2 regions of the Streptomyces sp. NPDC046349 genome follow, and region 2 is predicted to be linked to the other one. Evidence: riboswitches for the same ligand, from Rfam matches in the RefSeq annotation. Region 2 holds a riboswitch; the other holds the start of a gene.
The links. A riboswitch is a leader RNA that binds a small molecule or an ion and turns the genes downstream of it on or off. The one in region 2 is predicted to bind cyclic di-AMP.
Positions count from the first base shown of each region.

Region 1: another riboswitch for cyclic di-AMP. It lies ahead of ACZ6JS_RS19205 (M23 family metallopeptidase); the one in region 2 lies ahead of ACZ6JS_RS17175 (transglycosylase family protein).

Region 1 is NZ_JBVJFK010000007.1:398,863-404,426, forward strand. Features, by position in the region: gene hpnH (adenosyl-hopene transferase HpnH) at 1-439, shown strand, start outside; gene ACZ6JS_RS19195 (aspartate aminotransferase family protein) at 436-1,842, shown strand; gene ACZ6JS_RS19200 (tyrosine-protein phosphatase) at 1,873-2,664, opposite strand; cyclic di-AMP (ydaO/yuaA leader) riboswitch at 2,977-3,156, shown strand; gene ACZ6JS_RS19205 (M23 family metallopeptidase) at 3,159-4,136, shown strand; gene ACZ6JS_RS19210 (SGNH/GDSL hydrolase family protein) at 4,300-5,085, shown strand; gene ACZ6JS_RS19215 (MBL fold metallo-hydrolase) at 5,249-5,564, shown strand, end outside.
Region 2 is NZ_JBVJFK010000006.1:410,394-415,957, reverse strand. Features, by position in the region: gene ACZ6JS_RS17185 (FtsB family cell division protein) at 1-177, opposite strand, end outside; gene eno (phosphopyruvate hydratase) at 268-1,554, opposite strand; gene ACZ6JS_RS17175 (transglycosylase family protein) at 1,840-2,547, opposite strand; cyclic di-AMP (ydaO/yuaA leader) riboswitch at 2,551-2,721, opposite strand; gene ACZ6JS_RS17170 (LysM peptidoglycan-binding domain-containing protein) at 3,001-4,023, opposite strand; gene ACZ6JS_RS17165 (cytochrome P450 family protein) at 4,112-5,389, opposite strand.

The DNA of each region.
Region 1 (5,564 bases), on a different contig from region 2:
CTCGCCCGCCTACGCCTACGAGAAAGCACCGGACCAGGAGCACTTCCTCGGTGTCGACCAGACCCGCGAACTCTTCAGGAAGGCGTTCGCGGGCGGCAACCGGCGGCGCTGGCGGCTCAACCACTCGCCGCTCTTCCTGGACTTCCTGGAAGGAAAGGCCGATTTCCCCTGCACGGCATGGGCCATTCCGAATTACTCCCTCTTCGGCTGGCAGCGCCCCTGCTATCTGATGAGCGACGGCTACGTGCCGACGTACCGGGAGCTCGTGGAGGAGACCGACTGGAACAAGTACGGCCGCGGAAAGGACCCGCGCTGCGCGAACTGCATGGCGCACTGCGGCTACGAGCCGACCGCCGTCCTCGCCACCATGGGGTCCCTCAAGGAATCCCTGCGGGCCGCCCGGGAGACGGTCGGGGGCAACCGGGACAGGTCGGCATGAGTCCGGCGGAGGGGGAGCGGGGCGGCGGTTTCGACCTCGGCGCCCTGCTGGCGGCGCGCGGCGCGGAGCGGTACGAGCTGCACGCCCGCCACCTCAATCACCAACTCCCCCGGATGCTCCGCACCATCGGCTTCGACAAGGTCTACGAGCGGGCCGAGGGAGCCCACTTCTGGGACGCCGAGGGCAACGACTACCTCGACATGCTCGCCGGCTTCGGGGTGATGGGCCTGGGCCGCCACCACCCCGTCGTCCGGCGGGCCCTGCACGACGTGCTGGACGCCCAGCTCGCCGACCTCACCCGCTTCGACTGCCAGCCGCTGCCCGGGCTGCTGGCCGAGAAGCTCCTCTCCTACAGCCCCCACCTGGACCGCGTCTTCTTCGGCAACAGCGGCACCGAGGCGGTGGAGACGGCCCTGAAGTTCGCCCGGTACGCAACCGGGCGGCCGAGGATCCTCTACTGCGGGCACGCCTTCCACGGGCTGACCGCCGGCTCGCTCTCGGTGAACGGCGAGGACGGGTTCCGGGACGGCTTCGCACCGCTGCTGCCCGACACCGAGGTCGCGCTGGGCGACCTGGCCGCCCTGGAGCGCGAGCTGAAGCACGGCGACGTGGCCGCCTTCGTCGTCGAGCCGATCCAGGGCAAGGGGGTCCTCGCGGCCCCGCCCGGATTCCTGCTCGCCGCGCAGGAGCTGCTGCACCGGCACAAGGCGCTGCTGATCGCGGACGAGGTGCAGACCGGACTGGGGCGTACCGGCGACTTCTACGCGTACCAGCACGAGCCGGGCGTGGAGCCCGACCTGGTGTGCGTGGCCAAGGCGCTGTCGGGCGGCTACGTGCCGGTCGGCGCGACCCTGGGCAAGGATTGGATCTTCAAGAGGGTCTACTCCTCCATGGACCGCGTGCTCGTGCACTCCGCGAGCTTCGGATCCAACGCACAGGCGATGGCGGCAGGGCTGGCGGTGCTGTCCGTCATGGAGGACGAGCACCTCGTGGCCCGCGCCCGGGCGACCGGCGACCTGCTGCGCGGGCGGCTCGCGGCCCTGGTGGACGAGTACGAGCTGCTCCACGAGGTGCGCGGCCGCGGCCTGATGATCGGCATCGAGTTCGGGCGGCCCTCCTCGCTGGGCCTGCGCAGCCGCTGGGCCGTACTCCAGGCGGCCCGCAAGGGCCTCTTCGCGCAGATGGTCGTGGTGCCGCTTCTGCAGAAGCACCGGATCCTCACCCAGGTCTCCGGGGACCACCTGGAGGTGATCAAACTGATTCCGCCCCTGGTGCTGGACGAGCAGGACGTCGACCGGTTCGTCGGCGCCTTCCGCGAGGTCATGGACGAGGCGCACGGCGGGTCCGGTCTGATGTGGGACTTCGGCAGGACCCTGGTGAAGCAGGCCGTCGCGGCGCGCTGACGGCCTGCGTCCCCGGTCCCCGTAACCGGATCAGACCAACAGCCGGTCCCGGAGTTGGTCGAGGGTCTCGGGCTGAAGCCCGAGGCCCTCCGCCAGGTAGCGGTCGACCCCGCCCCAGACCTCGTCGATGGTGTCGAAGGCGGCGATCAGGTACTCGGCGCGTGCGTCGAAGAGCGGCGCGAGCAGCTCCATCACCTCGGGCGAGCGGGCCTCGGCCGAGTCGGAGCTGCGGCGCACCCGGTAGCGGCGGTGCGGGGCGTTGGACTCCAGGTAGTCCGCCACGACGGCCTCGCGCTCGACGCCGAGCGCGAGCAGGGTGACGGCGACGGAGAGGCCGGCCCGGTCCTTGCCGGCCGCGCAGTGCAGGAGGGCGGGGACGCTGTCCTCGGCGAGGGCGTGGACGACCCGGCTGTGCTCGGCGGTGCGGGTCCGGATGATCCCGCGGTAGGAGTTCGCCATCCGGGCCGCGGCCTTGCCGTCGCCCAGGATCGAGCGGAGCTGGTCGAGGTCGCCGTCGCGGACCAGCCGCCAGAACTCCCGGCCGTCCGCCGGGTCCGAGAGCGGGATGTTGACGTTCCGCACGCCCGGCAGTTCGACGTCCGGCCCCTCCAGGGCGTGGTCGGCGCCGTTGCGGAAGTCGAAAATGGTGTGGAGGCCGAGCGAAGCGAGGAACTCTGCATCGGTTTCGGTGGCATGTGCGAGATGTCCGCTTCGGAACAGTCGTCCCGTCCCGACCCTTCGTCCGTCAGAAGTCGGCAATCCGCCCACATCGCGGAAATTGCGCACTCCGGTCAGCTCCGGCTCCTGTATCTGCTGGGTCACGGGAACTCCTCTGCCTTCTCTTGGGGCGTCTGTCCGAATTGAGCTGTTTGGCGCCAACTTGCCATATCCGGAGGCGAGATCGGGCACCGCCCCGTGAGCCAGATCATACGGTGACCGTGAGTGCCTGATCGTCGGAACCGAATGGCCCGGTGGGCACGGCTGTTGGCGGAGCGGAATGGACGGAGGGTGACCGGAATTCCGGCGGTCCCTCATGCCTGTGAATCCGTCAGGGAATTCACGGCTTGTTCGGCACGACCTAAAGGGATTACCTTCGCGATCGATCCGGGTGGATCGCCGAATCCTGCCGCCGCCCGGAAACCGCAACCGAACCATTTCGCGCGGCAGGAGCGGGGGAACCAGGTAAGCCGCTGCGCCGGAGATCTTTTCTCCGGTACGGCTCGGGGTGAAGTCGTTCATGTCCCGTACATGTACGGCCGGACATCTCCAGTCCGAACCCGACAGCTCACCTCGCAGGCGCCGGAGAGGAATGCGTCATGCCTGCAAAGGGTAAGCACCGCCGTCCCAAGTCCCTTTCCATCCGCCGCGGATTCGCGGTCGCAGGCACCGGCGGCGCGGCCCTCGCCCTGCCGCTGATCGGCGCCGCCGGCGCCCACGCCGGCGGAGTGGCGGCGGCCCCCGCCGTCGCACCCGCGGTGGCCCCGCAGGTTCCCACCGCCCTCCAGGCCGCCCCGGCGGCAGCCGTGGAGGCCGCGCAGGCCGCGCCGACCGTCTACACGGTCGTCCCGGGCGACTGCCTCTCCGAGATCGCCGCCGAGCGCAACCTGCCCGGCGGCTGGCAGCGGCTGTACGAGCAGAACCGTGAGGCGGTCGGCAGCGACCCGTCGCTGATCCACCCCGGCCTGAAGCTGACCCTCGGCGGCCGCGGCCAGGCCGCCCCGGTCGACGCCGTCCGCGCCCCGCGCACCGCCCCCGAGGCCGGCGCGAAGGCCGCCCCGAAGGCCCAGTCGAAGCGGGCCGTGCAGCCCGCCGCCCCGCAGACGCAGCGGGAATCCGCTCCCGAGGCACCCGCCGCCCCCGCCGAGGCGCCCGCCGCACAGCCGGCGGCCTCCGGATTCGTGGCCCCGGTCAGCGGCGGCGTCTCCACCCAGTACAAGGTCGCGGGCGCCATGTGGTCCTCCGGCTACCACACCGGCGTCGACTTCATCGCCCCCATGGGCACCACCGTCAAGGCCGTCGGCGCGGGCACCGTGGTCTCCGCGGGCTGGAGCGGCGCGTACGGCAACGAGGTCGTCATCCGGCACGCGGACGGCAAGTACTCGCAGTACGCCCACCTGTCCCAGCTCTCCGTCTCCTCCGGCCAGAGCGTCACCGCCGGCCAGAGCATCGGCCTCTCCGGTTCCACCGGCAATTCGACCGGCCCGCACCTGCACTTCGAGATCCGCACGAGCCCGTCCTACGGCTCGGACATGGACCCGATCGCCTACCTCCGCTCGAAGGGCGCCAGCCTCTGACGGCAACCGCCGACGGGCCGCGGACACGCGTGGGGCCGGGACCCGAGGGGGGTCCCGGCCCCACGTGTACTTATTCCTTACCTCTCACGTGGTACAGATCACGGCCCGTCAACCCCTCATTACGTTGGCGTAGGTTGGTTACGGGAGTGAAGGATGGGCTCTCGTGGCAGCGACGACGACGAAACTCAAGACCATCGGCTCGTACGCGGCGATCGGGGACAGCTTCACAGAGGGCGTGGGGGACCCGGGGCCCGGGGATTCTTTTCTCGGCTGGGCGGACCGGCTCGCCGTGCTCCTGGCCGATCAGCGCGAAGAGCACGACTTCCGGTATGCGAATCTCGCGGTGCGCGGGAAGCTCCTCGACCAGATCGTGGCCGACCAGGTGCCGAGAGCCAAGGCCCTCGCCCCGGACCTCGTCACCTTCTGCGCGGGCGGCAACGACATCATCCGGCCCGGCAGCGACCCCGACGACGTGGCGGAGCGGTTCGAGGCGGCCGTCGCCGACCTCACCGGGGCCGTCGGCCATGTCATGATCACCACCGGCTTCGACACCCGCGGGGTGCCCGTCCTCAAGCACATCCGGGGCAAGGTCGCCACGTACAGCGCACACGTGCGGGCCATCGCCGACCGCTACGACTGCCCGGTGCTCGACCTCTGGTCGCTGAAGTCCGTACAGGACCGGCGCGCCTGGGACGCCGACCGGCTGCACCTCTCGCCCGAGGGCCACACCCGCGTCGCACTGCGCGCCGCACAGGTGCTCGGCCTGGAGGTGCCCGCCGACCCCGATCAGCCGTGGCCGCAGCTGCGCCCGCGCGGCTCGGTGGACACGACCCGCGACAACATCCAGTGGGCCCGCGAGTACCTGGTGCCGTGGATCGGCCGCCGACTGCGCGGCGAGTCCTCCGGCGACCACGTCGAGGCGAAGCGGCCGGACCTGCTGCCGCTGTAGCAGCAGGTGACGGGGCGGGCGGGAGGGGCAGGGGGGAGGAGCAGCCGGAATCCTTCGGGACCGGTGTGCGTTGGGATGGTCGTAGCGATACGACCGCCCCGACCCCATCCTCCCTGGAGGCGCTTTGACCGGCTCCCGTCCCCTCCGTCCGCGGCTGCGCGCCATGCGGCCCGAAGCCTTCGGCGCGGACCCGTCCGGCGCCAGGCTGGAGCGGATCCGCCGCTCGCCGAACTTCGCCGACGGCGTCTTCCAGAACCCGGTCGGGGCCCGGAACAGGCCCTCGGGGTCGATGACGGAGTTCGCGAAGATCTACTTCCACCGCGAGCAGCGGCTCCGGCGCAGCCCGGCTGCGGCCATTCCGGTGCACCCGACCACCCTCGCGGATCTGGCGAAGCCGCCCGCGAGCGGTCTGCGCCTGACCTGGATGGGCCACTCCAGCGTGCTCGCCGAGATCGACGGGCACCGGGTGCTGTTCGACC
Region 2 (5,564 bases):
GGCGACGACCAGGGTACAGAGCACGAGCACCAGGAGGGCGGCCCTGCCCGTGAGGCGGCTGCGGCGCACCTGCCGGCGCGACTGCGAGCGGTAGACGTGGGCCGCGGTCCGCTCACCGAGCTGTTTGAGCCGCGTCGCGGTGGAGAAGGTGGAGAACCGATCCCGGTTCCCGGCCATTGGTCCGCCTCCCCTTTTGTACGCACTACGCAATACGTCCCCGCACACGGTACGGGACCGAGTGCGGGGACGTACGGAGGCAGAGCGTGATTAGCCCTTGAAGCGCGGGAAGGCGCTGCGGCCCGCGTACACCGCGGCGTCGTCGAGGATCTCCTCGATGCGCAGCAGCTGGTTGTACTTGGCGACGCGGTCCGAGCGGGCCGGGGCGCCGGTCTTGATCTGACCGCAGTTCACGGCGACCGCGAGGTCGGCGATGGTGACGTCCTCGGTCTCGCCGGAGCGGTGCGACATCATGCACTTGAAGCCGTTGCGCTGGGCCATCTCGACGGCGTCGAGGGTCTCGGTCAGCGAACCGATCTGGTTCACCTTCACGAGCAGGGCGTTCGCGGAGCCCTCCTCGATGCCGCGGGCCAGGCGCTCGGGGTTGGTGACGAAGAGGTCGTCGCCGACGATCTGGACCTTGGCGCCCAGGCGGTCGGTGATGGTCTTCCAGCCGGCCCAGTCGTCCTCGAACAGCGGGTCCTCGATGGACACGAGCGGGTACGCCTCGACGAGCTCGGCGTAGTAGTCGGTCATCTCGGCGGCCGAGCGGGACTGGCCCTCGAACTCGTACTTGCCGTCCTTGTAGAACTCGGACGCGGCGACGTCGAGCGCGAGCGCGATGTCCTTGCCGGGGGTGTAGCCGGCCTGCTTGATGGCCTCGATGATGAGGTCGAGCGCGGCGCGGTTGGACTCCAGGTTCGGGGCGAAGCCGCCCTCGTCACCGAGACCGGTGGAGAGGCCCTTGGTGTGCAGGACCTTCTTGAGGGTGTGGTAGACCTCGGCGCCCCAGCGCAGTGCCTCGGAGAAGGACTCCGCGCCGATCGGGGCGATCATGAACTCCTGGATGTCCACGTTGGAGTCGGCGTGCGACCCACCGTTGAGGATGTTCATCATCGGAACGGGCAACAGGTGCGCGTTCGGGCCGCCGAGGTAGCGGAAGAGCGGGAGGTCCGAGGCCTCGGACGCGGCGTGGGCGACGGCGAGCGAGACGCCGAGGATGGCGTTGGCGCCGAGCGAGCCCTTGTTGTCGGTGGCGTCCAGGTCGAACATGGCCTGGTCGATCAGGCGCTGCTCGGTGGCGTCGTAGCCGACGAGCTCCGGGCCGATCTGCTCGATGACGGCGAGGACGGCCTTCTCGACACCCTTGCCCATGTAACGGTTGGGGTCACCGTCACGGAGCTCGATGGCCTCGAATGCACCGGTGGAGGCACCGGACGGAACGGCAGCACGGCCGGTGCTGCCGTCGTCGAGGCCCACCTCGACCTCGACCGTGGGGTTGCCTCGGGAGTCCAGGATTTCCCGGGCTACGACGACGTCGATGGACGGCACGAGCATCTCCTTCTGGGATGTGACGCTGGGTGTGCGGTGGCGTGTCAGGCCGTGGGATGGCCTTGCCGCCTAGAGCCTAACCGGCTTCGGGGGTTCGACCGGCCGACCGCCCGTCCCCTGGGACGAAAAAGGGACCGAATACCCCTCTTCCGGGACATACAGCCCTTGATTATCGGCCTCGAAGGGGATGCGCGAGCCCGCACGCACCGCCGCCCGGCGCGTGGGGGGAGGGGCGCCGGGCGGTGGGAAATCTGCGTGTTGCGTACGCTTTTGCGGCTACTGCCGCGTCGTTCAGCTGAGCTTCAGCTTCTGACCGGGGTAGATCAGGTCGGCGTCCGAGACGATGTCCTTGTTCAGCTCGAAGAGCTGCTGCCAGCCGCCCTTGACCCCGTTGGCCTCGGCGATGGTGCCCAGGGTGTCGCCGGGCTTGACCTCGTACGAGCCGTTGCCGGTCTTCGGCGCGGCCGGAGCCTCGGTGCGCTCGGAGCGGGTGGTCGGGACCTCGGTGCGCTTGGTGTCCTTCTTCGGCGCGGCCTTGGTCTCGGTCTTCTTGGTCTCGGTCTTCTTCGTCTCGGCCTTCGGCTTGGTGGAGGCCGGGGTCTCGGTGGAGCCGCCACCGGTGTAGGAGGAGTTCGACAGGCCCTTGCCACAGTGCGGCCAGGCGCCCTTGCCCTGCTTCTTGAGGACCTTCTCGGCCACGGCTATCTGCTGCGCCTTCGAGGCCTGGTTGGCCTGCGGGGCGTACGACTTGCCGCCGAACGAGGCCCACGTGGAGGACGAGAACTGCAGTCCGCCGTAGTAGCCGTTGCCCGTGTTGATGGACCAGTTGCCACCGGACTCGCACTGCGCGACCTTGTCCCACTCGGACGCGGTGGCGGCACTGGCGGCGCCCGCGGTCATCAGGGGGGCGGCGACGGCCACACCGGCGACACCGGCGAGCGTGACGATGCGAACGGCCTTGGAACCGCGACGGTGCTTGCCCTTGCCGGAAAGCAGCATGAGGTTTCTCCTCACCGACGCCTACGAGGTGAGCTGTCGGGTTCGGGCCTGTGAGTGCCCGGCGGTGCGACCTTGCGCCCCGCTTAACCCCAAGCCGCTTGCCGGCCGTCTCTCAACGGCGGCTCGCGGCACCTACCTTGGTTCCCCCGCTCCTGCCTTCGGCGCTCGACGCGACGACTGTTCCCCCCGTCCGCCGGCAGGATTCGGCGATGCGGTCGAAGGAGCCCGCGGTGGCGGGCGAATCAGAAGGTAGACATGTCTCTCCCCGATGCTCAACCAGGAGCATCGGGGAGAAACGGCCCCTACTTGCGCTCCCCGCAGGGGTGTTTGCGCAGGTGAGGACGGGGTTTGCGGAAGCCCCCGGGCGAGACACGCCAGTTGACCGGAAGAGACGCATGTCTCACTTACAGAAAACAGACAATCAGGTCTTTCCGGGCGAACCAACTGTCCTTATTAGGTGGTTAGATCCAGGTTCTGGCCGGGCTTGATCAGGTTGGCGTCTCCGCCGATGACCTGCTCATTGGCCGCGTAGAGCCCGCTCCAGCCGCCCTTCACGCCCTTGGCATCCGCGATGGTCGCCAGGCTGTCGCCCGCCTGCACCGTGTAGAGGGGGTCCGACGCGGCATCGGACGAGGCGCTCTCCTCGGGGGAGGGCGCACCGCGGTGCTTGCCGTTCCCCTCGCCGGGAGCGGCCTCCGGGGTCGCGGGGGCCGCCGGCGCCCCCGGGGTCGCCGGGGCGGTGGGGGAGGGACTCGGGGCGACCGGCGGGGTCGTGGGCGTCGACGGGTCCGTCGGCAGGGTCGGGGCCGTCGGGTCGGCGGGCGTCACCGGCGGGGTCGCCGGGTCGGTCGGGCCGACCGGGGTGGTCGGGGGCGTCGTCGGGGCGTCGGGCGCGGGCATGACGGGCAGCCCGACGGACGGCGCGTCGGGAATCAGGAAGGGGCTGCCCGAGGGGCTGGGGGTCTCCGCGGTCGGGAGTCCGAAGTCCGTGGCGGGCTTGCCGCCCGTGGTGGAGGGCACGGTGTCGTCGGGGCGGGACGGCGCGGGGCCCACCACGCCGGGGCTGCCGGGCAGACCGGGGTCGACGACGGCGGCCGGACCCTGCTGGTCCAGTCCGGCGGAGGCCGCGCACAGCGGCCAGGCCTGCGGACCCTGGGAGGCCAACACGCGCTCGGCCACGGCTATCTGCTGCGAGCGGCTCGCGAGGTCGGCCCGCTCGGCGAAGTCCAGACCACCGGCGTTCTGCCACTGCTCCTGGGTGAACTGGAGCCCGCCGTACGCGCCGCTGCCGAAGTTGGCGCTCCATGAGCCGCCGCTCTCGCACTCGGCCACCTTGTCCCAAGTGGCGGTGTCGGCAGCGGTCGCGCTGGTGGCTGCCAGCAGCGGCATGGCCAGCGCAGAGCCAGTGACACCGGCTGTGACGACCAGCGCGGGGACCTGGCGGGGGCGTCTGTGACGGCCGTTCCCGGAGAGCATGAGGGATCACCTTTCGCATAACAGCGGGGTAACGGCAGAACCTAGCGGCCTTCGAACGATTGTCACAAGTTCAAGCTGAATCTGACTTTTAATCAGAAGTCGCACAGGTGTTTTGAACCGTGAAGCGAACGGGAAGAGTGCGCAGCCCCCGCATGATCAACCCCCCACGCCAGCGCAGGTCTTGGGGTGGAACGGCCAGTTCCAGATCGGGCAGGCGTGTGAGCAGGGTCGCGAGGGCGGTCTGCCCCTCGAGGCGGGCGAGCGGCGCGCCCAGGCAGTAGTGGATGCCGTGTCCGTAGCCGAGGTGCTGGTTGTCACTCCTGGAGAGGTCGAGGGTGTCCGGGTCGGCGAACCGCTCGGGGTCCCGGTCGGCGGCCGCGAGGACGACCAGGACCGGGTCGCCGGTCTCGATGCGCTCGCCGCCGAGGGTCAGCGGCTCGGTGGCGAAGCGCCACGTCGCCAGCTCCACGGGGCCGTCGTAGCGCAGGAGTTCCTCGACACCGGTGGTCAGCAGCCCGCTCTCCCCGGCGCCCAGGGAGCGCTGCAGCCGCTCGCGCTGGACGGGGTTCATGAAGAGGGAGTGGACGCCGTTGCCGATGAGGTTGACGGTCGTCTCGAAGCCGGCGAAGAGCAGGATGAAGGCCATCGCGGTGGCCTCGCCCTCGGTCAGGTGGTCGCCGTGGTCGCTCGCCCGGATCAGGTCGGAGATCAGGTCGTCTCCCAGATCATCCCTTTTGCGGTGGATGAGTTCGCCGAGATAGGTCCGCATCTGCTTCACCGATCGGGCGACGCCGCCGCGCGGCCCGCCGCCGTGGCGGATCATCATCCCGGCCCAGTCGCGGAAGTCGTCCTGGTCCTCGCGCGGTACTCCGAGCATCTCGCAAATGGCGTAGATGGGGAGCGGGAAGGCGAACTCGTGGATGAGGTCCGCCTCCCCCCTCCCCGCGAACCGGTCGATGAGGTGATCGGTGAGCGCCTGCACCCGCGGGGTGAACTCCGCGACCCGGCGCGGGGTGAACGCCTTCGACACCAGGCGCCGCAGCCGGGTGTGGTCCGGCGGGTCGATGTTCAGCAGATGCGTCATCAGCTCCGCCTTGCGCTCCCCCGGGATCCCGGTCTTGCCCTTGGCGTGCGCGGGCTCCGCGTGGTGCGCCGGATTCTTGCTGAGCCGCTGGTCGGCGAGGGCCTGCCGGGCGTCCGCGTACCGGGTGACCAGCCAGGCGTCGACGCCGCTGGGGAGCTTGGTGCGGTGCACCGGCGCGTTCTCGCGCAGCCAGGCGTAGGCCGGGTAGGGGTCGGTCGCGAACTCCCACGTGAAGAGTTCGGGCGCCGCGCCGACGGAGGGAGTGGACGACTGATCGTGCATGTCCCCGACAGTAGCCGCCGCGCGCCGGCGGACCGGCGCGGGCCGCAACCCGCCAATTCGTCATCCCATATGACTGCTTCGTCGCGGCTGTCCGCAGATCGGACAACACTTGACCTCGCCCCGTCCGGCACTCCTACTGTCGGTCGGTGGATGTGAGGATCTTGAAAAGCAGTTT